3 regions of the Devosia sp. P3_B2 genome follow, and region 3 is predicted to be linked to each of the others. Evidence: predicted binding sites of a transcription regulator. Region 3 holds the regulator's gene; each other region holds the start of a gene.
The links. Region 3 encodes LexA, which represses DNA repair genes until DNA is damaged. Its sites were predicted from a motif close to TGTTCNNNNTGTGTTCNG; they were not measured.
Positions count from the first base shown of each region.

Region 1: a site for LexA is predicted at 2,231-2,248, ahead of AC1DV8_RS17850 (DUF763 domain-containing protein). Genes of this name have one in related genera too.
Region 2: a site for LexA is predicted at 3,450-3,467, ahead of AC1DV8_RS22720 (PA0069 family radical SAM protein). Genes of this name have one in related genera too.

Region 1 is NZ_JBFUGO010000012.1:12,542-20,171, reverse strand. Features, by position in the region: gene AC1DV8_RS17855 (transporter) at 81-932, shown strand; gene AC1DV8_RS17850 (DUF763 domain-containing protein) at 934-2,196, opposite strand; gene AC1DV8_RS17845 (autotransporter outer membrane beta-barrel domain-containing protein) at 2,327-3,259, opposite strand; gene AC1DV8_RS17840 (beta strand repeat-containing protein) at 3,288-4,889, opposite strand; gene hyi (hydroxypyruvate isomerase) at 5,014-5,790, opposite strand; gene arfA (arabinosylfuranosidase ArfA) at 5,906-7,462, opposite strand; gene AC1DV8_RS17825 (ArsR/SmtB family transcription factor) at 7,611-7,630, opposite strand, start outside.
Region 2 is NZ_JBFUGO010000024.1:400-8,029, forward strand. Features, by position in the region: gene glyS (glycine--tRNA ligase subunit beta) at 27-2,051, shown strand; gene AC1DV8_RS22710 (LysR family transcriptional regulator) at 2,048-2,926, opposite strand; gene AC1DV8_RS22715 (DoxX family protein) at 3,037-3,429, shown strand; gene AC1DV8_RS22720 (PA0069 family radical SAM protein) at 3,538-4,686, shown strand; gene AC1DV8_RS22725 (ribonuclease HII) at 4,780-5,481, shown strand; gene AC1DV8_RS22730 (DNA methyltransferase) at 5,728-6,858, shown strand; gene AC1DV8_RS22735 (A/G-specific adenine glycosylase) at 6,923-7,630, opposite strand, start outside.
Region 3 is NZ_JBFUGO010000010.1:20,049-27,678, reverse strand. Features, by position in the region: gene AC1DV8_RS15000 (ABC transporter substrate-binding protein) at 1-825, opposite strand, end outside; gene AC1DV8_RS14995 (response regulator) at 915-1,586, shown strand; gene AC1DV8_RS14990 (sensor histidine kinase) at 1,586-2,956, shown strand; gene AC1DV8_RS14985 (hypothetical protein) at 3,012-3,566, opposite strand; gene lexA (transcriptional repressor LexA) at 3,852-4,574, shown strand; gene AC1DV8_RS14975 (2-dehydro-3-deoxygalactonokinase) at 4,847-5,752, shown strand; gene AC1DV8_RS14970 (2-dehydro-3-deoxy-6-phosphogalactonate aldolase) at 5,759-6,370, shown strand; gene AC1DV8_RS14965 (SMP-30/gluconolactonase/LRE family protein) at 6,367-7,239, shown strand; gene AC1DV8_RS14960 (beta-galactosidase) at 7,247-7,630, shown strand, end outside.

The sequences.
Region 1 (7,630 bases), on a different contig from region 3:
GGTGCACTGTACATTCGCTTGGGCTGTGGAGGGAAATCGTGCTCGCGAGATCAATTGCATTCGTGGTGGCATCATTCTTGATGATCACCGGTGCGCTCTCTCAGGATGGAGCGCGTGCCTATCATCTGCTTCCTGAAGGCACCGACATCATCAGCTTGACTGCGACGGGCCTGCACACGGAACTTCCCTCTGGCGTGTACGATGTGGGCGTCGTGACGCCATCGTATCGGCAGTCGATCAACGTGTTCGGAAACGCCGGCGCCATTCTGATCGGCATGCCGATTGGCGGCTTGTCCGGCTCCCTCATGGGGGGCGTCATCGAGCAGAGCACTGGCCTCGTCCAGGGCGATCTCTTCGTGGGCGGCGTGTTGGGGCTCGTCGGGTCGCCATCGCTCTCGCCGATGGATTTCGTCCAGTACAAGCCAGGTTTTCGCGCCAACCTTGCCGCAAAGCTGTTCCTGCCGACCGGGGCCTATGACTCGGACCAGTTCGTGAACCTGGGACAAAACCGGTGGTCGCTGCAGGCCAGCGTGCCTATCAGCTACGTGCTGGCAGACTCGATGATCGACCCCGAGCTGATGACGTTCGAAATCGTCCCGTTCGTGCAGATCTTCGGTGACAACGAGGATACGCCCGGCCCGATCACTGTGACCAGCCAGGAGCCGATATGGGGGCTCGAGGGCCATATCACCCGCAACTTCAGCCCGACCGTGTGGGCTTCCCTCGACGGTGCCTACATCGCCGGCGGTGAGACCTCGTTCGACGGCGTCGCGCAGGGTGACGCACTGGAGACGCTTGCGCTCGGGGCAACACTCGGCCTGTCGCTTAGTCCGTCCGTTGCGCTGCGGTTGAGCTACGAGGAGTTCGTCTATTCAAGCGACCCGGATACGGCGGCCCGCGGCTTCAAGGCCACCTCGTCCTTCCTCTTCTAGCTCAGACCCGCATCTTGGCGCGGGCATAGGCGTTCGGCAGGTCGTCCATCACCGTTCGCCCGCCATATTCCGGGGCGCGACGGCGTTCTTCGGCGATGAACTCGTGGAAGCTCGGGCCGGTGGCGCCGGCTTCGAGCTGGCGCGACTGGCGGTCGAGGCGCTTGATCGCATCGAGCTCCTCGTCGCGGCCGAGCCTCGCCTTGCCCACCGCTGACTTCAGCACGCGGATGGTCTCGTCGTAGACCTTGAGCGGCACCGGGAAGGGATGGCCGTCCTTGCCGCCATGCGCCATGGCAAAGCGGGCAGGATCGGCGAAGCGGTGCGGCGCGCCGTGCACCACTTCGGCCACCTGCGCCAGCGCCCGCACGGTGCGCGCGCCGACGCCCGGCACCAGCAGCAGTTCGGTGAAATCGGTGGGTGCGCGGTCGGCCGCCGCGGCGAGGCTGCCGTGCAGCCGGCGCAGCATCACGTCCTTGGGGCGGATATCGTGATGCTCCGGCATCACCAGGTGCGGCAGCATCAGCTGGTCATCCGCCACCGGCGCCGGCTCGACGATCCCCTCGAGGCGGCCAACCTCTCGCACGATGGCATCCGGCCCCATGCCGCCCAGGATATCAACCTGCGAGGTCCGCGAGCGCGCCGCCCGCACGTCGGTCAGGTTGACGATCGTCCCCTGGCCCGCCCCCTCGATCGCCGCATGTGGCTGCTCGACAAAGCTGCGTAACCCCTCGGAGCGCCAGTGATAGCGCCGCGCGGTCTTGGCATCGCCCTTCATCCCCTGCTGCACCACCACCCAATGCCCATCATCGGCAACGATGAAGCCGTGGAGGTAGAGCTCGAACCCGTCCTGCACCGCGGCGCTGTCGACCTTCGCCACCAGCCGGCTGGCCTTGGCCAGCGCCGCGCCATCGAAGCCGACGCGGTTGCCGATCGCCACCAGTTCATCGGGGGTCTTCCGCGAATGCCGCCCGCGCCCGCCGCAGACATGCAGCCCAAGTTCGCGCTCCAGCGGCCGCAACCCGCCCTTCAGCGCGCCGATGACGCTGGTCGTGATGCCCGAGGAGTGCCAGTCCATGCCCATGACGGCGCCGAACGACTGGAACCAGAATGGATGCGCCAGCCGGCTCAGCAGCTCGTCCCGGCCATATTCCATGACGATCGCCTGGCAGATCACCGCCCCGAGCCGCGCCATCCGCTCGCTCAACCATTTCGGCACCCGCCCGCCATGCAGCGGCAGATCGGCGCTTCCGCCTCGATTGGCCATCGGTCAGTTCCTTCGTTCGATGGAACCTTACCACAGGAACAAACAGGAAACAAACCACCTCGCGATGCGTGCCGACCCGACCCCTAAGGGGACAGGAGGGGCGGTCAGCTCGCACCGGTGCAAGCCGTCCCTAGAATTTGCCCGACAACGTGAACTTCACCGCATGCGCCGAGGCCTCGCCGCCGAACTGCCCCTGATAGCCGAGATCAAGGCTCACCCCAGGTGCGAGCTCGGTGCCGAACCCTGCATCCAGCAGCAAGGCGGTATCGCCGATCCCCGCCCCCGTCACCGTGAACGGCGAACCTCTGTCGAAGCCGTGCGTCGCCGACGGCTGGTCGCCTGCCATGTGCTGCATCCCGACCATCCCCCTGGCGTGCACCACCACCCCGTCGCCGAGCGTAAAATCCTGGGCCGCCTTCAGCCCGGCGATCAGCACCGCAGCGCCAAGATCGCCCGAGGCGCCGGCAAGCGCTGCGTCGCCACCGCTCTCACGGTAGCTGCCGCCCGATTGCCCGATCAGTGCCGCGCGCACGAACGGCGTCAGCGTCGCCTCGCCGAGTTCGAACGCGTAGCCGAGTTCGCCAAACAGCTGCGCCGTGGTGGTGGTGTAATCCGCGGTCAGCGTCTCACTGAAGCCGACAAAATCAGGCATGCGGGTCACCGACAGCTGGTGCGAGGCCATGGCCGCGCCAAATGCCACACGCACCTCGCCCAGCGCCGCGCCGCCATAGACGCCGAGCTGGTAGCTCGCCGCCTCGGCCCGCGAGTCCCGCTCCGGCAGGTCGACGGCCACCCCGCCGATCCCCGCCAGCACACCGAGGAACACGTCTCGGCTCACCACTCCATCGACGCCAACCAGCAACCCGCCCGTGCCGTAGTCCAAACCGGCGGCATTGCCGTCGCCCTCCACCGTGCCGCCGGCGCCATAGCTGCGGACCCAGATGTTGCGTGCGCCGACCTGGCTTTCGGCAATCGCCGCGAACGCCGCATCGACCCGATCGAAGGCTGCGTCGCGCGGATGCCGGCTGGCGTCGAGCAGCACCCGCAGCGTTGAAGCATGGATCTCGCCCGAGAGGTCATCGAACGGGCGTTTAGGCGATCGCGGGGAGGTTCGTGATCGCCGAAACGCGCAACCACACCTCGCCGGGTGTGTCGTAATCGAGCACGAATTCGAGGAAGGCGGAGTCGTCGACCACGGCGGTGAAGCCGCCCGCAACGCCCCCAGCGGTGAGGATCTGATAGCCGCTGCCGAGTGCGTAGGAGCCGGAACCGGTGGTGACGCTCACCGTGCCGCCGCTCAGCGTCGCGACGCCTGAAACGGCGAGCTTCCCGGCAACGGCCGCCGGGGTGACTCCGACCCTGAAGGTGCTGCCGCCCTCGTTGCCATAGGTGCCGGTAACGTTGACCGTGCCAGCCGTCAGGTCCATTGTGCCGGCATTCTTCACCGCGCCGACCAGCGTCCCCATGCCCTTCACCGTCCCCAAGGCGCGAATGTCGATGCTCGGGCTGGTCAGCGTACCCTGCACGTTCAGCACGCCCGCCTGCACCTCGGCACTGGTGGTGAAGGCACCGGCATTGCTGATGCTCCAGGCGCCGCCCTGCATCGAGAACGTCTCGAAACTGAGGAATTTCGCGAGGCTCTCGCTGCCGCTGCCCAGCAGCACCAGGTTGTCCGTGCCGGTGCCGCCCTGCACCAGCCCATTCAGCACCGAACCGGTGTCGAGGTTGAGGGTCCGGGCATAGTTGCCGCTGAAATTGATGGCGTTGAGCGCACCGGTGATGGTGCCCGAATTGGTCACTGTCCCCGCGCGGGCGAGATAGAGTCCATCGCCCGCCGCCGACTTGATGGTGCCTGAATTGAGGAAGGTGCCGCCGCCGGTCGCCTCCACGGCCTTGGAGTTGGCGTTGCTGCCGGTCGACTGGATGGTCCCGGCATTGGTGAAGGTCAGGATCGCGGTGGCGCTGGCATAGACGCCGTTGTAGCCGCCCTTGATGACCGCGCCGGCCGTGTTGGTGATGGTGCTCGGTCCGCCCTGCACGAATACGCCGGTCGAGAAGCCGGTGAGCCGGGTGTTGATGATGCTGCCCGAGTTGATGACGGTGCGCTCGGTGCCCTGCCCAATCGACACTGCGTTGCCGGCGCTGTTGCCGGTGATGACGCCGGTCGCCGTATTGGCGACGGAGCCACCGAACTGCAGCAGCACCAGGTCGCCGCCGGAAACGACCTGGGTGATGGTGCCGGAGTTGGTCACGATACCGGGACCGACTCCCGGGTTCCCCCCGCTCGGGAACTTGCCGATGCTGATGGCGCTGCTGGTGGCATTTATCGTCGCGCCCTGCGCGTTGACCACCGTGCCGCCGCCGACCAAGGTGATGGAGTTGCCGCCGGTGAGCGTGCCCAGATTGGTGACGCTGGAGCCGGCGCCGTCGAGCTTGATCTGTCCGCTGACGCTGCCATTGTTGCTGAGCGTCCAGGTTCCGGTCCCGCCGACGGCCGGCGCGCCGCTGACCGACACGCCGGAGAGGATGTCGACGGTCGTGCCGGCATAGAGGTTGAGGTTCACCCCGGTCGTGACATTGGCGGCGATGTCGACGTCGGCCGCCCGCACCGGCGCCAACGCCACTCCAAGCGACAGCTCAATCGCGATCGCCACGGCGAACGCGCGCCGCGCTGCCCCCTTCGACTGATGCATCCCCAGCTACCCACGTCCGGCCAACCGGGTCGAGACTAGGAGGGCCGCCGCCCGCGTCGTAGCTGGTCACTCGGGGCAGGAGGGGGCAACTCGGGGGCTAGGCCGGGGCAACTCGGGACATGGTTCAGCGGTAGGGCGTCATCCACCCGAGCCCCTCGCTGGTCCCGGCCAGTGGGCGGTACTCGCAGCCGACCCAGCCGCCATAGCCCAGACGGTCGAGCTCGGAGAGCACGAAGCCATAGTTGATCTCGCCGGTGCCCGGCTCATGCCGGCCGGGCGTATCGGCGATCTGGATGTGGCCGATCCGGTGCTTGAGCCTCTCAAAGGTCGGCACCAGGTCGCCGGCCGTCACCTGCTGGTGGTAGATGTCGTACTGGATCAACAGGTTGTTCGAACCCACCGCATCCAGCACCCGCTCCGCGTGGCGCGCGGTGGAGAGATAGAAGTCCGGAATGTCCCGCGTGTTGATCGGCTCGATCAGCAGGTTCACCCCGGCCTCGGCAAAGCGTGGCGCCGCGTACCTTAGGTTCGCGACGAAGGTCACCTCCAGCATGTCAGTCGGCACGCCCGCCGGCGCAATCCCGGCAAGGCAGTTCACCCTGGGGCAGCCGAGCACCCGCGCATAGCTGAGCGCCACGTCGACACCAGCACGAAACTCGTCCACCCGATCCGGATGGCAGGCGATGCCCCGCTCGCCACCGTCCCAGTCACCCGCCGGCATGTTGAACAGCGCCTGTTCGAGGCCGTGCGCGGCGAGCAACGCCGCCAGTTCCTCTGCCTCCGCCACATAAGGCACCGCATATTCCACCGCCCGAAAGCCATCAGCCGCGGCCGCGGCAAAGCGGTCGAGGAACGGCAGCTCGGGATAGAGGAACGACAGGTTGGCGGAGAATTTCGGCAAACGCGGCACCTCGACGGGCCCGCGAAATTGCCGCCCTCCGGCGCGCCGGGAGAGCGCGTCGGAGGACATTTTCCGGGAGGACCCCCAGAAAAGCTAGACCAAAAGCCGGGTCGGGTCAGACCTTCACGCGGATCATCTGGTACGAGTAGGGCGCCAGCTTCACGCTCAACGTCTTGCCGTCGACCTTGGCGCCCGAACCCTTGGCCGGGGCGACGTTGGTCTGGGCGGTCGCGGTGTTCACCGCGCGCAGATTCTCGTGGGTCATCACCTGGTGGTCGATCACGGTCGCAGCGCCGAAGCCTTCGAGGCTCAGGTCCACATCGATCGATTCCGTGGCGTGGCGGTTCACCGCGAAGAAGCTGATGGTGCCGTCTTCCTCGTTGTGGACGCCCGAGACGTCGACATAGCCGATATTGTCGCCATGCACGGAGTCGTAGCCGGGCGACTTAACATTGAGCTGCAGCGTCGTGCCACGGCCGAACACCGAGGCGAAGTAGTAGGGGTAGTAGATGGTCTGCCGCCAGGCCTGCCCTTTGGGGTCGGTCATGATCGGCGCGATCACGTTCACCAGCTGCGCAATACAGGCGAGCTTCACCACGTCGGAACGGCGGATGAAGGTGTTGAGGATCAGGCCGACCTGCAGCACGTCCTCGAAGTTATAGATGTCTTCGAGCAGGCGCGGCGCATGCGGCCAGCCGCCATTGCCGTCGAGGATGACGCGGTCCTGCTTGTTGGAGTGGTACCAGACGTTCCACTCGTCGAAGCTGATATAGACGTTGTGCTTCGAACGCTTCTTCGCCTTCACGAAGTTGATGGTCGAGGCGACCGTCGCGATGTAGCCGTCGAGCTTTTCGTTGAGCGCCAGGTAGTTGGCGCTGTTCTTGGCCAGCACGTCCGGGCCGGCGCCGTCGAGCAGGGCCTGCTCGTTCTCGCGGTTGGCGAAGTACATATGCAGCGAGATATGGTCGACGTTGTCGTAGGTGTGCTCGAGCACCTCGCGTTCCCAATCGGGATAGGTCGGCATGTTGGCGTGGGACGAACCGCAGACGATCAGCTCGAGCTTCTTGTCGAAGGCGCGCATGGTCTTGGCGACTTCATTGGCCAGCCGGCCGTACTCGTGCGCGGTCTTGTGGCCGACCTGCCAGGGGCCGTCCATCTCGTTGCCGAGGCACCAGAGCTTGACGTTGAACGGGTCGGCGCGGCCGTTCTTCTTGCGGAGGTCCCCCCAGTACGAACCGGTCGGGCCGTTGACGTATTCGAGGAAGTTGCGGGCGTCGTCGAGGCCGCGCGAGCCGAGGTTGATGGCGAGCATCATCTCGGTGTCGACGAGGTCGCACCAGTCGGCGAATTCGTGGACGCCCACGGCGTTGCTGTCCGAGGTGTGCCAGGCGAGATCGAGGCGGGTCGGGCGCTGCTCGCGCGGGCCGACACCGTCTTCCCAGTTATAGGCCGAAACGAAGTTGCCACCCGGATAGCGGACCATCGGCACCTTCAGCTCGCGCACCAGCTGGGCGACGTCGCCACGCATGCCGTTCTTGTCGGCGGTCTCGTGGCCGGGCTCGTAGATGCCGGTGTAGATGGCGCGCCCGAGGTGTTCGAGGAACGCGCCATAGACGCGATCGTCGATCTTCGAAATGGTGTAGTCCTTGTGCGCCGTGACCGTCGCCCGCATCGGCTCCTCCTATGTCACCCGTTTTGGTGATTTATATCGTCTAGCTTGATATGGAACCGACGGCGACGCGTCAAGGGGGCAGAGCCACCGGCAGAAGTTCATGGTCCAGGCGTGGACTTTGGGCCGGTTTAGGCCAGTCGAAAGCCTGCTATTCGGTCTCGATCCGGA
Region 2 (7,630 bases), on a different contig from region 3:
GCGCTTTCAAACGCCCGGTTATCCCCATGCCCGAACTCCTCGTCGAACTGTTCTCGGAAGAAATCCCTGCGCGCATGCAGCGCAAGGCCGCCGAGGACCTGAAGAAGGCCGTCACCAACGCGCTGGTCGACGCGGGCCTGGTCTATGAGGGCGCCAAGGCATTCGTGACGCCGCGGCGTCTCGCCTTGACCGTAACCGGCTTGCCGGCCCGCTCCCCCGATACGCGCGAAGAGCGCAAGGGCCCGCGCGTTGGCTCACCGCAGCAGGCGATCGATGGCTTCCTCAAGGCGGCCGGGCTCGGTTCCATCGCTGAGGCGAAGATCGAGTCCGATCCCAAGAAGGGCGAGTTCTACGTCGCGCATATCGACAAGAAGGGCGCCGACGCCAGCGATATCCTCGCGACGCTCCTGCCTAAGGTGATCACCGGCTTCGACTGGCCGAAATCCATGCAGTGGGGCAATGGCGGGCTTACCTGGGTGCGGCCGCTGCGCGCCATCACCGCGACCTTCGGCGCCGAGAACGAAGAGCCGGTGGTTATTTCGTTCAAGTCGAACACCGTCGTCGCCGGCCAGACCACCTACGGCCATCGCTTCCTCGCCCCGCAGGCGATCCGCGTGCGCCGCTTCGACGACTACGTGCAGGCGCTGGAGAAGGCCAAGGTCGTGCTCGACATCGACCGGCGCAAGGAAATCATCCGCGCCGATGCCGACAACCTCGCCTTCGCGCAGGGACTCACCGTCATCCACGACGAGGGCCTGCTCGAGGAAGTCGCCGGCCTCGTCGAATGGCCCGTGGTGATGATGGGGTCGTTCGACCCGGCCTTCCTGGAAGTGCCGGAAGAAGCGATCATCGCCACCATCCGCGCCAACCAGAAATGCTTCTGCCTGCGCGACGGCTCCGGCAAACTGGCGCCGTTCTTCATCATCACCTCCAACCAGGTGGCCGAAGACGGCGGCAAGACCATCGTTGCGGGCAATGAGCGCGTCATCCGCGCCCGCCTGTCGGACGCCCGCTTCTTCTACAACCAGGACCTGGCGCTGCCGCTCGAGCATGGCCTGCCCAAGCTCGAACAGCGCATCTTCCACGCCAAGCTCGGCACCGAGTTCCAGCGCGTCGAGCGGCTGGTGAAGCTGAGCGCCGAGATCGCCCCGCAGGTCGGCGCCAATGCCGAACAGGCCAAGCGTGGCGCGATGCTGGCCAAGGCCGACCTCACCACCGAAATGGTCGGCGAGTTCCCCGAGTTGCAGGGCACCATGGGCCGCTACTACGCGCTGGCCCAGGGCGAGCCCTCGGCCATCGCCAATGCCGTGGCCGACCACTACAAGCCACTCGGTCCCACCGATCTGGTGCCCGCTGAGCCGGTGGCCATTGCCGTGGCGCTGGCCGACAAGCTCGACCTGCTGACCGGCTTCTGGTCGATCGACGAAAAGCCCACCGGCTCGCGCGACCCGTTCGCGCTGCGCCGCGCGGCGCTTGGGGTGATCCGCATCGTCACCGACAACAAGCTTACGTTCCCGCTCCAGGTGGAGCCGGATCTTCTCAGCTTCTTCCACGACCGCCTCAAGGTAACGCTGCGTGACGCCGGCGCCCGCCACGACCTGGTCGACGCCGTGATCGGCAAGGACAGCAACGACATCCTCGAGATCACCCGCCGCGTCGAGGCGCTGGGCCAGCTTCTCGGGTCGGACGACGGGGTGAACCTCCTCGCCGGCTATCGCCGCGCCGCCAACATCCTCTCGATCGAGGAAAAGAAGGACAAGCGCAGCTATGACCAGCCAGTGGCCGAAGAGCAGCTGAAGCTCGACGAGGAAATCGCGCTCGCCGACGCCATCATGAAGGCCGATGCCGCCGTCGCGGCCAAGGTCGCCGCCAACGACTATCAGGGCGCCATCACGGCGCTCGCGACCCTGCGCCAGCCGGTCGACAAGTTCTTCGAAGCCGTACTGGTCAACGATCCCGATCCCGCCGTCCGCGCCAACCGCCTGAGCCTCCTCACCAAGCTGCGCGACACGATGCGGCTGGTGGCGGACTTCTCGAAGGTCGCGGGCTAGGTCTCTGCCCGCGCCAACTCCATGAACGCCCGCACGTTCACCGTCAGGAATCGCTGCGCCGGATAGACGAAGAACACGTTCGCCGGCTCGGTGCTGAAGGCGGGCAGGACGCGGACGAGCGGCCGTTCCGGCGCGACGGCGCCGAAATCCGGAAGCAGCCCGATCCCCGCGCCGCGCAGCACGAAAGTGCGGATGGTCTGCATGTCGTCGGCGCGGATGCGCGTGTTGGTGGGCAGCGAGAATTGCTCGCTCCCGGAGATCAGCTTGAAGCTCTCGGGCATGCGCGAGAACGTGATGATCTGGTGGTCGGCCAGGTCCGCGACCGTGGTGGGTGTGCCGCACCGATCGAGATAGTCCGGGCTCGCCCACAGGCCAAGGATGCCTGAGGCAAATTTGCGGCTGAGCATCGTCGAGTCCCGCATCGGACCAGCACGGATCGCGAGATCGACGCCTTCGCCGATCAGGTCCACCTGCCGGTTGGTGACCACGAGGTCGAGATCGACCTTGGGGTATTTGGCGAGAAACAGCTCGCAAAGCGGTGGCAGTGCCGTGCTGGCGATATCAGAGGCTGCGGTGATGCGAAGCAAGCCGGATGGCTCGCTGCCGGCCGCGGCCAGCTGGCTCTCTCCCGCTTCGAGCGCATCGAGCGCCTGAATGCAGTGGGCGAAATATGCCTCGCCGGCCTCGGTGACATGCATCCGGCGAGTCGAGCGCTGGATCAGCGTCACGCCGAGCCGCTCCTCGAGCCTCGCGATGCGGGCCGAAACCGTGGTGGTCGGCATGCCGAGCAGGCGCGCGGCGGCAGCGAAAGTGCCGGCCTGAACGACCCGAACGAACACGTCGATGCCTTCGAGGACCATCGGAGGATTATGCATGATCCTGCACGATGTTTCCATCACTATCCAGATTGTGGGATGACGGCCATTCAATCACTTTCCGCCCAACACGGGCAGCATCGGGCTGCCCCGTCTGTGGGATCTGATAAATGAACTTCCTGACCTCAATGGACTTCTGGCTCTGGGCGGCCGCCATCGTCGCCGGTGCCTTTTACCTGCTTGCCGGCCTGATGAAGGCGACGCGGCCAATTCCGCAACTCGCCGGAATGATGCGCTGGCCCGGCGACGTGCAGCCAAGCTTCGTGCGCTTCATCGGCGGCGTCGACACGGCCGCCGGCCTCGGCCTCATCCTGCCGCTCGCGACCGGCATCCTGCCGTTCCTCACCCCGCTGGCCGCCCTCGGTTCCGTCGTGCTGCAGTTCCTCGCTATCGGCTTTCACGGCCGGCGTGGCGAAACCCGGATGACGCTCGGCATGAACCTCATCCTGCTGCTGCTCTCGGCCTTCGTGTTGTGGGGACGCCGCGGCCTGCTCGGCATCTGACAAACTTATCCTCGCCTGTTTGTTCTTGTTCTGTTCTCATGCAACTGCTATTCTTAACGGAACGTTACCCGGGTGGCGAGTCGTCGCCCGGACCGTTGGAGATGTCTCATGGCCATGCGCGTCGCCCCGTCATTCGAACAATTGGAAAAGCTGAGCGGCACCCGCGACGCCGACCTGATCGCGCGCAAGTTCGTCGATCCGGCGCTCAATCGCGGACGCGGCGCGCAGACCAACAAGGGCAGCCGCTTCGACAAGCAGAGCCGCGAGGACTTCGACGACGGATGGGGGCAGGTCGAGGATTTGAAGCCGTTCGAAACCATCGAGCATGTCGAGCGCGCCCGGTCGATCATCACCCGCAACGAAAGCCCCGACATCGGCTTCGATCGCTCGATCAACGCCTATCGCGGCTGCGAGCACGGTTGCTCGTATTGCTTCGCGCGGCCGACGCACGCCTATCTCGGCCATTCGGCTGGGCTGGAGTTCGAGCGAGACATCTATGTGAAGGCCAACGCCGTCGACCTGCTGCGGCGCGAACTCGCCGACAAGCGCTACAAGCCCAAGCCCATCGCCATGGGCACCAATACCGACCCGTACCAGCCGGCCGAGCGGAAGCACAAGTTGACCCGCGGCATCCTCGAACTGCTGCTCGAGACCAAGCACCCGGTGACCATCACCACCAAGTCGGCGCTGGTTTGCCGCGACCTCGATATCCTGAAGCCGCTCGCCGAACAGAATTTGGTGCGCGTGGCTTTGTCGATCACCAGCATGGACCACATCCTTTCCCGCAAGATGGAGCCCCGCGCGTCCACTCCCGAGAAGCGCCTCGAGGCCGTTCGGCTGCTGTCGGAAGCCGGCATCCCGACGATCGTCATGGCCGCCCCGATGATCCCGGCAATCAACGACATGGAGCTCGAGCGCATCCTCGACGCCGGCGCGGCGCAGGGTGCTGTCGGCGCCAACGCCATCCTCCTGCGGCTGCCGGGCGAGGTGCGCGACATCTTCCGCGAATGGCTGCTGCGGCATTTCCCGGATCGCGTCAGCCACGTGATGGGCCTCGTGCGCGACACCCGCGGCGGCAAGGACAACGACCCCAACTTCGGTACCCGCTTCATCGGCGAGGGGCCGTACGCCACCTTGCTTCGGCAGCGGGTCGACTTAGCGAAAGCCCGCTACGGCCTCGACAAGCCGTCGCCGGCGCTGCGCACCGACCTGTTTGCGCCGCCGACGGTGGATGACGGGCAGATGAGCCTGTTCTGAAACGCGTACGATACTCGCCCCATATCCGCCTCGCGTCGGTGGTAGCTGCGGGTGATGCAGAAGAGCGAGCCAACGGGGCAGGCAACTGATGTGATGGCGGTACCGCTTGCGTCGCCAGCCCAACTGGCGATGCTTGAGGACATGCCGTCCGATTCGCCCGCTGTCGTCAGTAAACCCACGCTTAAGTTCGAGCGCGCCGCCATCCGGCGCGGCGCGAAGTTCGTCTGCGGCGTCGACGAGGTTGGTCGCGGTCCGCTGGCCGGGCCGGTGGTGGTATCGGCGGTGATCCTCAATCATCGCCGGGTGCCGGAAGGCCTCAACGACTCCAAGGTTCTGACCGCGGCCGAGCGCGAAGTTCTGTACGAAAAGATCATGGCGTCGGCGATCGTCTCGATCGCCGTGGCGCCGCCGACGATCATCGCGCAGCTCAATATCCTGCAGGCATCGCTATGGGCGATGCGGAAGGCCGTGCTGGGCCTGCAGGTGAAGGCCGACCACATCCTCGTCGATGGCAACAAGCTGCCCAAGGATCTGCCCTGCCCCGGCGAAGCCATCGTCGGCGGTGACGGCCGCTCGGTGTCGATCGCGGCGGCGTCGATCATCGCCAAGGTGACACGCGACCGGATGTGCCTGATCATGGACTACGAAGAGCCGCAGTTCGGCTTTTCAAGCCACAAGGGCTACGCTGCACCGCAGCATCTCGAGGCGCTGACCACGCATGGCCCGGGCCGCCACCACCGCATGGATTTCGCGCCGTGCATCCAGGCGCAGCGGATGAAGACAATAGCCGCCTGAGGCCAGATCACAGCATCCTCCCGCCGGCGTCATCCCCGCGAGGCGGGGACCAGTGGGATATCTCAGCCTCCACTTGCGTCGCCGCACCGCACTAGGTCCCCGCCTTCGCGGAAATGACGGCGGTGGGTAAGTCGCACGCCAACCACGTATTCGCATCTTAACCTCTCGCTAACCGCGAAGCTTAAATCCCCTTTAACCCTAACGCCTTACAACCGATCCCGTTAGTACTGCGTCAGGGTTCGAGTTATGTTGCGTACCGCGCGTATGGCGGCTTCCGCCAATGCGGAGGGGAGCCAGCTCCCCATCGACACCATCCTTGTGGGCGATTGCATCAAGCACATGAATGCCTTGCCGGCCGGCTCGGTTGACCTCGTATTCGCAGACCCGCCTTACAACCTGCAGTTGGACCAGGGCCTCACCCGGCCGGACCAGTCGCGCGTCGATGGCGTCGATGACGCCTGGGACAAGTTCGACAGCTTTGCCCATTACGACATCTTCACCCGCGCCTGGCTGAAGGCCGCGCGGCGCATCCTGAAGCCGGATGGCGCCATCTGGGTGATCGGCTCGTACCACAACATTTTCCGCGTCGGCGCGGCGCTGCAGGACCTCGACTACTGGCTGCTCAACGACGTGATCTGGCGGAAGGCTAACCCGATGCCGAACTTCCGCGGCACCCGGTTCACCAATGCGCACGAGACGCTGATCTGGGCGGCGAAGGATCGCGAAAGCCGTGTCACCTTCAACTACGAGCAGATGAAGCAGGCCAATGACGATGTGCAGATGCGCTCGGACTGGCTGTTCCCGATCTGCACGGGCGCCGAGCGCCTGAAGGACGAGGACGACGAGAAGCTGCATCCGACGCAGAAGCCGGAAGCCCTGCTCTATCGCGTCATCAGCGCGACGACCAAGCCGGGCGACGTGGTGCTCGACCCGTTCTTCGGCACCGGCACCACCGGCGCCGTGGCCAAGAAACTCGGCCGCCACTTCATCGGTATCGAGCGCGAGGACACTTACATCGCCGGCGCGCTGAAGCGCATCGCATCCATCCGCCCGCTCAACGCCGCGACCATCGAGACCGCAGTGCCGAAGCGCTCCGCCCCGCGCGTTGCGTTCGGCTCACTGGTCGAAATGGGCCTGATCGAGCCGGGCACCGAGCTCTACGACGATCGCCAGCGCTACAGCGCCCTGGTGCGGGCCGATGGCTCGCTGGTTTCAGGCGACCACATGGGCTCGATCCACCGCGTCGGCGCGCTCGTGCAAGGCGCCGAGGCCTGCAACGGCTGGACTTTCTGGCATGCCCGACAGGGCAGCCGTCTCGCCCCCATCGATGACCTGCGCACCCAGGTGCGCGCTCAGATGGAACGACTTTCGGCCTGAATCTGACCTCCAATTCAACTCAGGCTGCGCTCGCCGCCGGCATCCACTCAGGTGCCGGCGGCTTTCATTTTTCGGTCCACTCCAAGCCGGCCGCCGCCAGCACCTTGCGGAACACACTCGGCAGTGCCTCCGCGTCGAGTTCGCGCGGATCGGCCCACCAGCCGGCCTTGAGTTCGGCCGGGTCCGGCACCACCGCCGACCACACGTCGAGCTCGAGCCGGAAGTGGGTGAACACGTGGATGACCTGCCCGTGATAGCGCCAGTCCGATTTCACCGGATGCGCGACCTCCCGCTTGTCCGGGGTCCAGTCGGATACCGGCGTCTCGGTCATCTGGGCCAATAGGCCCTTCTCGGCGCGGGTCTGCAGGTAAACATCGCCATCCGCATCGCGCATGACGAAGGCGTGGCCGTAGCGGGTCGGGCGGTCGGCCTTCTCCGGTTTGACCGGATAGAGCAACGGATCGAGTTTTGCGCCGCGGCAACCCGACTCTAGCGGGCAGAGCATGCAGGTGGCGTTGCGCGGCGCGCAGATGGTGGCGCCCAGATCCATCAGCGCCTGCGCGAAATCCCCGGCACGCTCGGGCACCACAGCCTGCACCGTGCCGCGCACCAGATCCTTGGCATCGCGCACCGGCACATCCAGCGCCAGGTAGCGCGCTACCACCCGGTCGACATTGCCGTCCACCACCGCGACCCGCTCGTCGCCGGTGATCGCCGCAATCGCCGCTGCGGTGTAGGGCCCGATCCCCGGCAGCGTCAGCAGTTCCTCCGA
Region 3 (7,630 bases):
GAGATCGGGGTTGGCCGCGGCCTTCGGCACCAGCCCGATGCGGGAGGTGACGATGGTGTAGTCGGCGGGGAGGATGATGCCGAGATCGGGGTTTCGCGCCGCGGCCTCGGCGGCGTAGGAGCCAAGAATGTTGTAGCCGAAGACGAACCGGCCATCGGCCACGCGATCAACGATCGCCGAGGTGGTCGAGTAGAGTTTTACGCCGGCCGCGCCCATGGCCCCGACAAGCGTCCAGAGGTCGGAATACTGCTCCTGGTCGCGCGAAAAGAACATGAAGCCGACGCCGGATCGCTCGATGTCGTAAGTGCCGATCCGGCCGTGGATCGTGTCCGCATTGGCCTTGAGGTACTGGATCAGCTCCGCCCGCGTCGAGGGTGGCTTCGATCCGGCAAAGCTCGGCTTGTGGTAGATGAACACAGCCGGCTCATAGGTCAGCGCGTAGGCCGTGTTGCGCCAGTTGGCCCAGCGCGGCCAACTGGCTGACAGCGGCAGGCTGCTCTCCTGCGCATAACCGTCGTTCGCGAGCTTGACCTGCAGGTCCATCGACGAGGAGAACGCGAAATCTGCGGTGGGCGCACCGGCATCGGTCTCGGCCACCACGCGATCGTAGATGTCGACGGTCTGCAGGTCCTCATAGGCCACTGCGATGTCGCGGTTGGCGGCCTGGAACGCCGCGATCATCGGCCGCGCCAGCGGCTCGTCGAGCGACGAGTAGACCGTGACAGTCCGGTTGCCGACCGCATCGTCGAGCGCCGGATAGACCTTCGCCTCCTGGGCGAAGGTGGGCGTTGCGACGAGGACGAGAATGGCGAGAAGTCGGAGCATTTCCGGACCATGCCCGCTCCCCTGCCCGCTCCACAAGGGCTATGGGCAACGCCGCGCCGTCAAACTACCGTGCGGTCGGGGAGCCAATGATGCGCATCATGGTGGTCGAAGACAACCGGACCCTGGCCGACGGCCTTGCCGTCGTCCTGCGGGTCGCCGGCTACGCGGTGGATGTCGTTCATGACGGCATCTCCGCCGATGCCGTGCTGTCGACGGAAACATTCGATCTCGTCGTGCTCGACCTCAGCCTGCCCGAAATGGACGGGCTCGACGTCCTGCGCCGCATGCGGGCCCGTCGCAACGCCTCCTCCGTACTGATCCTCACCGCTCGCGGCGCCCTCGACGAGCGGGTGCGCGGCCTCGACCTCGGTGCCGACGATTACATGACCAAGCCGTTCGAAGTGTCCGAGCTGGAAGCGCGCATCCGCGTGCTGCTGCGCCGGCAAGCCGGGCTGCACAACTCGAGCATCGCCTTCGGCAGCATCGAGCTCGACACCGTGTCGCGCACCCTCTCGGCGTTTGGGCAGACCCTCGACATGCCGGCGCGCGAACTCAGCGTGCTTGAGACCCTGCTGCGCAAGGCCGGCAAGGTGGTCGCCAAGCAATCGATCATTGAATCGCTGGCCGCCTTCGACGATGACCTCAGCGAGAACGCCGTGGAACAGTACATCTCGCGCCTGCGCCGCCGCCTCGCTCCCTATGCGCTCACCGTGCGGGTCGCCCGCGGCCTCGGCTATTACCTCGATCGGATCGCCGACTGATGGTGCGCCCCTACTCGCTGCGCCGGCGTCTGCTGCTGTGGCTGATGGTTGCGCTAATTGCCGTCGCCACGCTCGCGGTGGTCGATACCTGGCGCGAGGCTAGGGACACCGCAACCTCACTCTCAGACCGCGTCCTCGCCGGCTCCGTCCTCGCCATCGCCGAGCGGGTGATCGTCACCGAGGATGGCGAGCTCGAGGTCGACGTACCCTATGTCGCGTTGGAGATGCTGACTTCGGCGGCGCAGGACCGGGTTTTCTACCGCGTCGACGGTCCGGAGGGCTTCATCACGGGCTACCAGACCCTGCCGACCTCTGATGCAGCGACGGCCGACATCGCCTATTCGGACGCCAGCTTCCGTGGTGAGCCGATCCGCGTGGCGGTGCTGCGACGCGCGGCATCCTCCGGCGTCAGCGCCATCCCGTTCACGGTCACCGTCGCCGAGACCACCATCGCCCGCACGCAGTTGACCCAGACCCTGCTCCTCCGCTCTGCCATTCGCCTTGCGCTGCTCATCCTCTCCGCCGCGGTGATCCTCTGGCTGGCCGTCGGTTTCTCGCTCGCCCCGCTCTACCGCCTCCGCGATGCCATCTCGCGGCGGGCCCTCGATGACCTCAGCCCCATCGAACAGGAGGTTCCCCGCGAGGTGCAGGGCCTAGTCGACACGATCAACTCGTTCATGACGCGGCTGTCGTCAGCTCTCGATGCCCTGCGCCATTTCACCGGCAATGCCAGCCATCAGCTCCGCACGCCGCTCACCATCATCCGCACTCAGTTGGCGCTGGCGCTCCGCGCCGATAGCCCTGCCGCGGCACGGGAGGCGGCCCGCACCGCCGACGCCGCGGTGGTGCACGCCGAGCGCGTCCTCGCGCAACTGCTGCTCCTCGCCAGGATCGACGAGGCTGCGTCCGATCGGCTGCAGTTCCAGGTTGTCGATCTGTTCGAGCTCGCCCGGGAGCGCACAGGCGACTATGTCGTCCGCGCCCATGCCGCCGACATCGATCTTGGCCTCGAGGGCGAAGGACCGGCGCTGGTCCGCGGCGACCCGATGCTGCTCGGTGAACTGCTGAGCAACCTCATCGAGAACGCCATCGCCTATGCTGGACCCGACGCCGAAGCGACGGTTCGCGTCGCCACAGGGGACCGCGTGGTGCTGCTGCAGGTAGCCGACACCGGCAAGGGCGTCGCCGCCGAGCAGTTGGCGGCAGTGCGCAAGCGCTTCAGCCGCGGTAACAGCGACAAGCCCGGAGCTGGCCTCGGGCTGCCCATAGTCGAAGAGATCGCGGGTCTGCTCGGTGGCGAACTGACGGTCGCATCGCAGCCTGGCAAAGGCTTCAGCGTGCAGCTTACCCTACCCGCCGAGCCGCAATAATCCGGCGGTGGCGCGCGTCGACCGATGCGCCGGCACGCGCCAGTGTATCCCGTAGTCAGTGCACGGGGATCATCAGGTGGGCATAGGGAGTGTTGGGCCACATCACATAGGGCTGGGTGTGGTCGGGATGCTCTTCCTTGGGATAGCCGGCCAGCATCTCGTCTGCGACGTTGAAGATCATGACGTGCGGCCCGTCGACCATCCACTCGTGGCCGGCGGGCGGCGCCGTCGCGAACGGATCCATGTTGTCGGGCGCCGACTCGCCCTGCAGCATGTAGCCGAAACCGACCACGCCCTCGGGTGGGTCCTTCTTCTCGCTATATGCCGTCAACCACGCCATGCCTCCGGCGTCGACGCATATTGGATCATTGGTGGGCGAAGCCAGGTTGTCCGGCATGCAGGTAAAGCCGTTCGTTCCCTCCTTGAGCGTCTTCATCTGCATCTGAGCATCGAAGTTCACGACCGTGGCATTCTGGCCCACCGCCACCGGCGCTGCCGACAGCGCGTTGGCGACCAATTCCGCATCGGTCATTTCGGCCGCCACGGTGGGGCTGAGCAATATCCCCAAAATCATTGCGGATATGGCATAACGGCTTGATTTCATAGACATGTTTTCCTCCTCAGAAACAGTCCAGTTCACTGGCCCGTGGAAACGAGCACAGCTCCAGCTGAGAAGGTTGGGTGTGCGGGTTCGACACGCCAATCTCTCGACGGTATGCCCTGGTGGACAGCAGGTCAACGAAACGCAAGGCCCCGACGTCGAGAGGATTTCGCGGCCACTTTCGGCGCGCCAGGGGCGCCATCGTAACGCAATATTCATCGTCCGATTGCAGAACATAACTGGAACACGTATAACACGTTCAGTCTTTGTTCCGATTCTGCTCACGGGGCCGCCATGCTGACGCGCAAGCAACACGAACTTCTGATGTTCATCCACGAGCGGATGAAAGAATCCGGCATCCCACCGTCGTTCGACGAGATGAAGGATGCGCTCGATCTTCGCAGCAAGTCGGGCATCCACCGGCTGATCACTGCGCTCGAGGAGCGCGGCTTCATCCGGCGCCTGCCCAACCGGGCCCGGGCGCTCGAGGTGATCAAACTGCCGGACTCGATGAATCCATCGCTCGGCGGCCGCAAGGCGCGCTTCGAGCCGAGCGTCATCGAGGGCAATCTTGGCCGGGTCGCGACCCCGCCGGCACGCCCAGCGGCTCAGGTGGCCAACGCCGACGCCTACCGCGCGGTCACCGTCCCGGTGATGGGCCGGATCGCCGCCGGCACTCCGATCGAGGCCATCCAGACCCATAGCCATTCCATCATGGTGCCGCCCGAGATGCTCGGTGCGGGTGAACACTATGCTCTGGAAGTGCGCGGCGATTCGATGATCGATGCCGGGATTTTCGATGGCGACACCGTGCTCATCAAGAAGCAGGACGCCGCTTCGACCGGTGAGATCGTCGTCGCCCTCGTAGATGACGAGGAGGCGACGCTGAAGCGGCTGCGCCGTCGCGGCAACTCGGTAGCGCTCGAGGCCGCCAACCCGGCCTACGAAACCCGCATCTTCCCGCCCGACCGGGTGAAGGTGCAGGGCCGCCTGGTTGGCCTGCTCCGCAAATACTGAACTCCTGACCTGCCGCCAATCGGGTCTCCGGGCCGGCTGCCTCAGCCGGCCCTTTTTCTTATGAATCCGGACGCTGCGGTCAACAATTGCACTAGGGCCGGGCTGGCAAAGACGTTACGTTCCGCGCCGCTGGCAGCAAGTGGCGCATCGGATCTGAAGCGCCGCCTGCGAGCGGCTTTCGCGATCATACCAGGAGAGTGGACCACCTTCCCGATTGCGATGTAGCGGCATGGCTTGATGCGCGGCAAACTGGCGGCGCAAGGGAGAGGGTTTTGGCAGGACAGGTCGAATGGGTCGCCGTCGATTGGGGCACCTCCAATCTGCGGGCATGGGGAATAGATTCCGCCGGTGAGATCGCCTTCTCCCGCTCGTCGCCGGACGGCATGGGTCGTCTCAGCCGCGAGCAATATCCGGATGTGCTGACCTCGCTGCTCAACGGCGTCGCCGATGACGTCGAGGACGTACTGATCTGCGGCATGGCCGGCGCGCGGCAGGGCTGGATCGAGGCCCCCTATCTCGACGCCCCCGCCGAACTCGGTCGCATAGCTGCCGGCGCCGTTGCGCCCGATATGCCAGGCCCACACAACCCGCGCATCCTGCCCGGCGTCTGCCTCCGCGATCTGGGTGCGGAGGACGTGATGCGCGGCGAGGAAACCCAATTGCTTGGGCTCTCGGCACTGATCCCCAACTTCTCCGGCCTCGCGGTTATGCCAGGCACCCACAGCAAGTGGGCGCTGCTCTCCGGCACCAAGCTGGAACGCTTCTCCAGCGCCATGACCGGCGAGATATTCGAGCTGCTGCGCACCCACTCGGTGCTGCGCCATTCGCTCGGTGGCGAGCTCGAGGGCGAGGATCGCGATGTCGGCTTCGCTGCCGGTCTCGACCAAGGGCTCGAGCGGCCCCAGCGCTTGACCGCGACGCTGTTCAAGGTCCGCGCCGGCTCCCTGCTGTCGGGCCGCAGCCCGGCATGGTGTGCCGGTTTCCTCTCGGGCCTGTTGATCGGCGCCGAGATCGGGGGCCAGCGCGACTGGATCGGCGAGGCGGAGATTCCGCTGGTCGGCAGTGTCGGCCTTTGCGGGTTGTACCAGATGGGCTTTGAACGGCTCGGCGCCCGGACCCGCATCGTCGATGCGACCGACGCCACCCTCGCCGGACTCAAGGCAGCAAGACAGGCATAGAAGTTCATGGACCACCGCCACATCATCGCGATCCTTCGCGGCATCACGCCTCCCGAAACCCTCGAAGTTTGCGACGCCCTCGTGCTCGCCGGCATCACCATGATCGAGGTCCCACTCAATTCGCCCGAAGCGCTGCGCTCGATCGAAGACGTCGCCAAGGCCTTCGACAGTCGCGCCCTGGTCGGTGCGGGCACGGTGCTGAACCGCGCCGATGTCGACGCGGTCGCCGATGCGGGCGGCCGGTTCGTTGTGTCGCCGGACACCAACCCGGCGGTCATCGGCGCCACCATCGAGCGCGGCATGACCTCGTATCCGGGCGTGTTCTCGCCCACCGACGCGTTCACCGCCATCCGCTCCGGCGCCACGGGCCTGAAGTTCTTCCCCGCCGAAGTGCTTGGCCCCAAGGGCATCAAGGCGATGAAGGCGGTGCTGCCGCCGGCTATCCCGCTCTACGCCGTCGGAGGCGCCAACCCCGACAATTTCGCCGAGTACTTTGCGGCCGGCTGCGCCGGCTTCGGGCTCGGCACCTACATTTTCAAGCCCGGCATGTCGGCCGCCGATGTGGCATCGCGCGCCACCACCGCCGTCGCCGCCTATGATCAGGGAAGACCACGATGAACTCGAAGGCCGAACTGTTCGTCGATAGCCGCTGCGAGCTGGGCGAAGGCCCGTTCTGGAACCCGCTGCTCGAACGCCTGTTCTGGTTCGATATCCTCAACCAGACCATGCTGAGCGCCGGCACCGACGGCCACATCGTCGACCGCATTACCTTCAAGGACACGGTCAGCGCCGGCGCCGTGATCGACAAGGACACACTCGGCATCGTGCAGTCGGGCGCCCTGCTCCGCTATGATTTTGCCTCCGACACGAGCACGGTGATCGCCGAGATCGAGGAGGACATTCCGACCAACCGGACCAATGACAGCCGCGTCGACCGCACCGGCGGCTTCTGGATCGGCACGATGGGCCGGAAGGCCGAGGCGGGGGTCGGTGGCGTCTATCAGTACCGCGCCGGACAGACCACCAAGGTCATCGAGAACATCCGCATCCCCAACTCGATCTGCTTCTCCCCCGACGGGCGCACGGCCTACTTCACCGACGCCGGCAAGATGATTGTCCGCTGCGCCCTCGATCCGGCAACCGGCCAGCCGACCGGACCCTGGGAGGACTTCTTCACCATGGAAGGGCCGGGCGGCGCCGACGGCTCGGTGGTCGATTCCGAAGGCTACCTTTGGAACGCCCGCTGGGGCGGCGGCAAGGTCATCCGCATCTCCCCTGACGGCAAGCTGGACAAGGTGGTCGAGGTTCCCGGCGTCAGCCAGGTGAGCTGCCCCGCCTTTGGCGGCAGCGACCTCAAGACCCTCTACATCACCACCGCGCGCGAGCATATGACGCCCGAGCAACTCGAAGTCGAGCCGCATGCCGGCAGCGTCTTCGCCGTGGCGCTCGACGTACCCGGCATCGCCGAACCTTTCCTCAAACTCTGAGTCTAACGTGTCTTTTCCCGCTATCGGCGTCTGCTATTACCCCGAACACTGGTCCGTCGAGCAATGGGATGACGACGCCCGCCGCATGGCGGAGGTCGGCATCGAATATGTCCGCATCGGCGAGTTTGCCTGGTCCCGCCTTGAGCCGCGACCGAACGAGCTGGATTTCGGCTGGCTGGTTGCGGCAATGGACGTGCTCGACAAGCACGGGCTCAAGGTCATCGTTGGCACGCCCACGGCGACCCCGCCCCGCTGGCTGATCGACAAGATGCCCGACATGCTGGCGGTCGATCGCGACGGCCGACCGCGCGGCTTCGGTTCGCGTCGGCACTACGACTTCTCGCACCTGGGCTATCGGCGCGAATGCGCCCGCATCACCCGGTTGCTGATC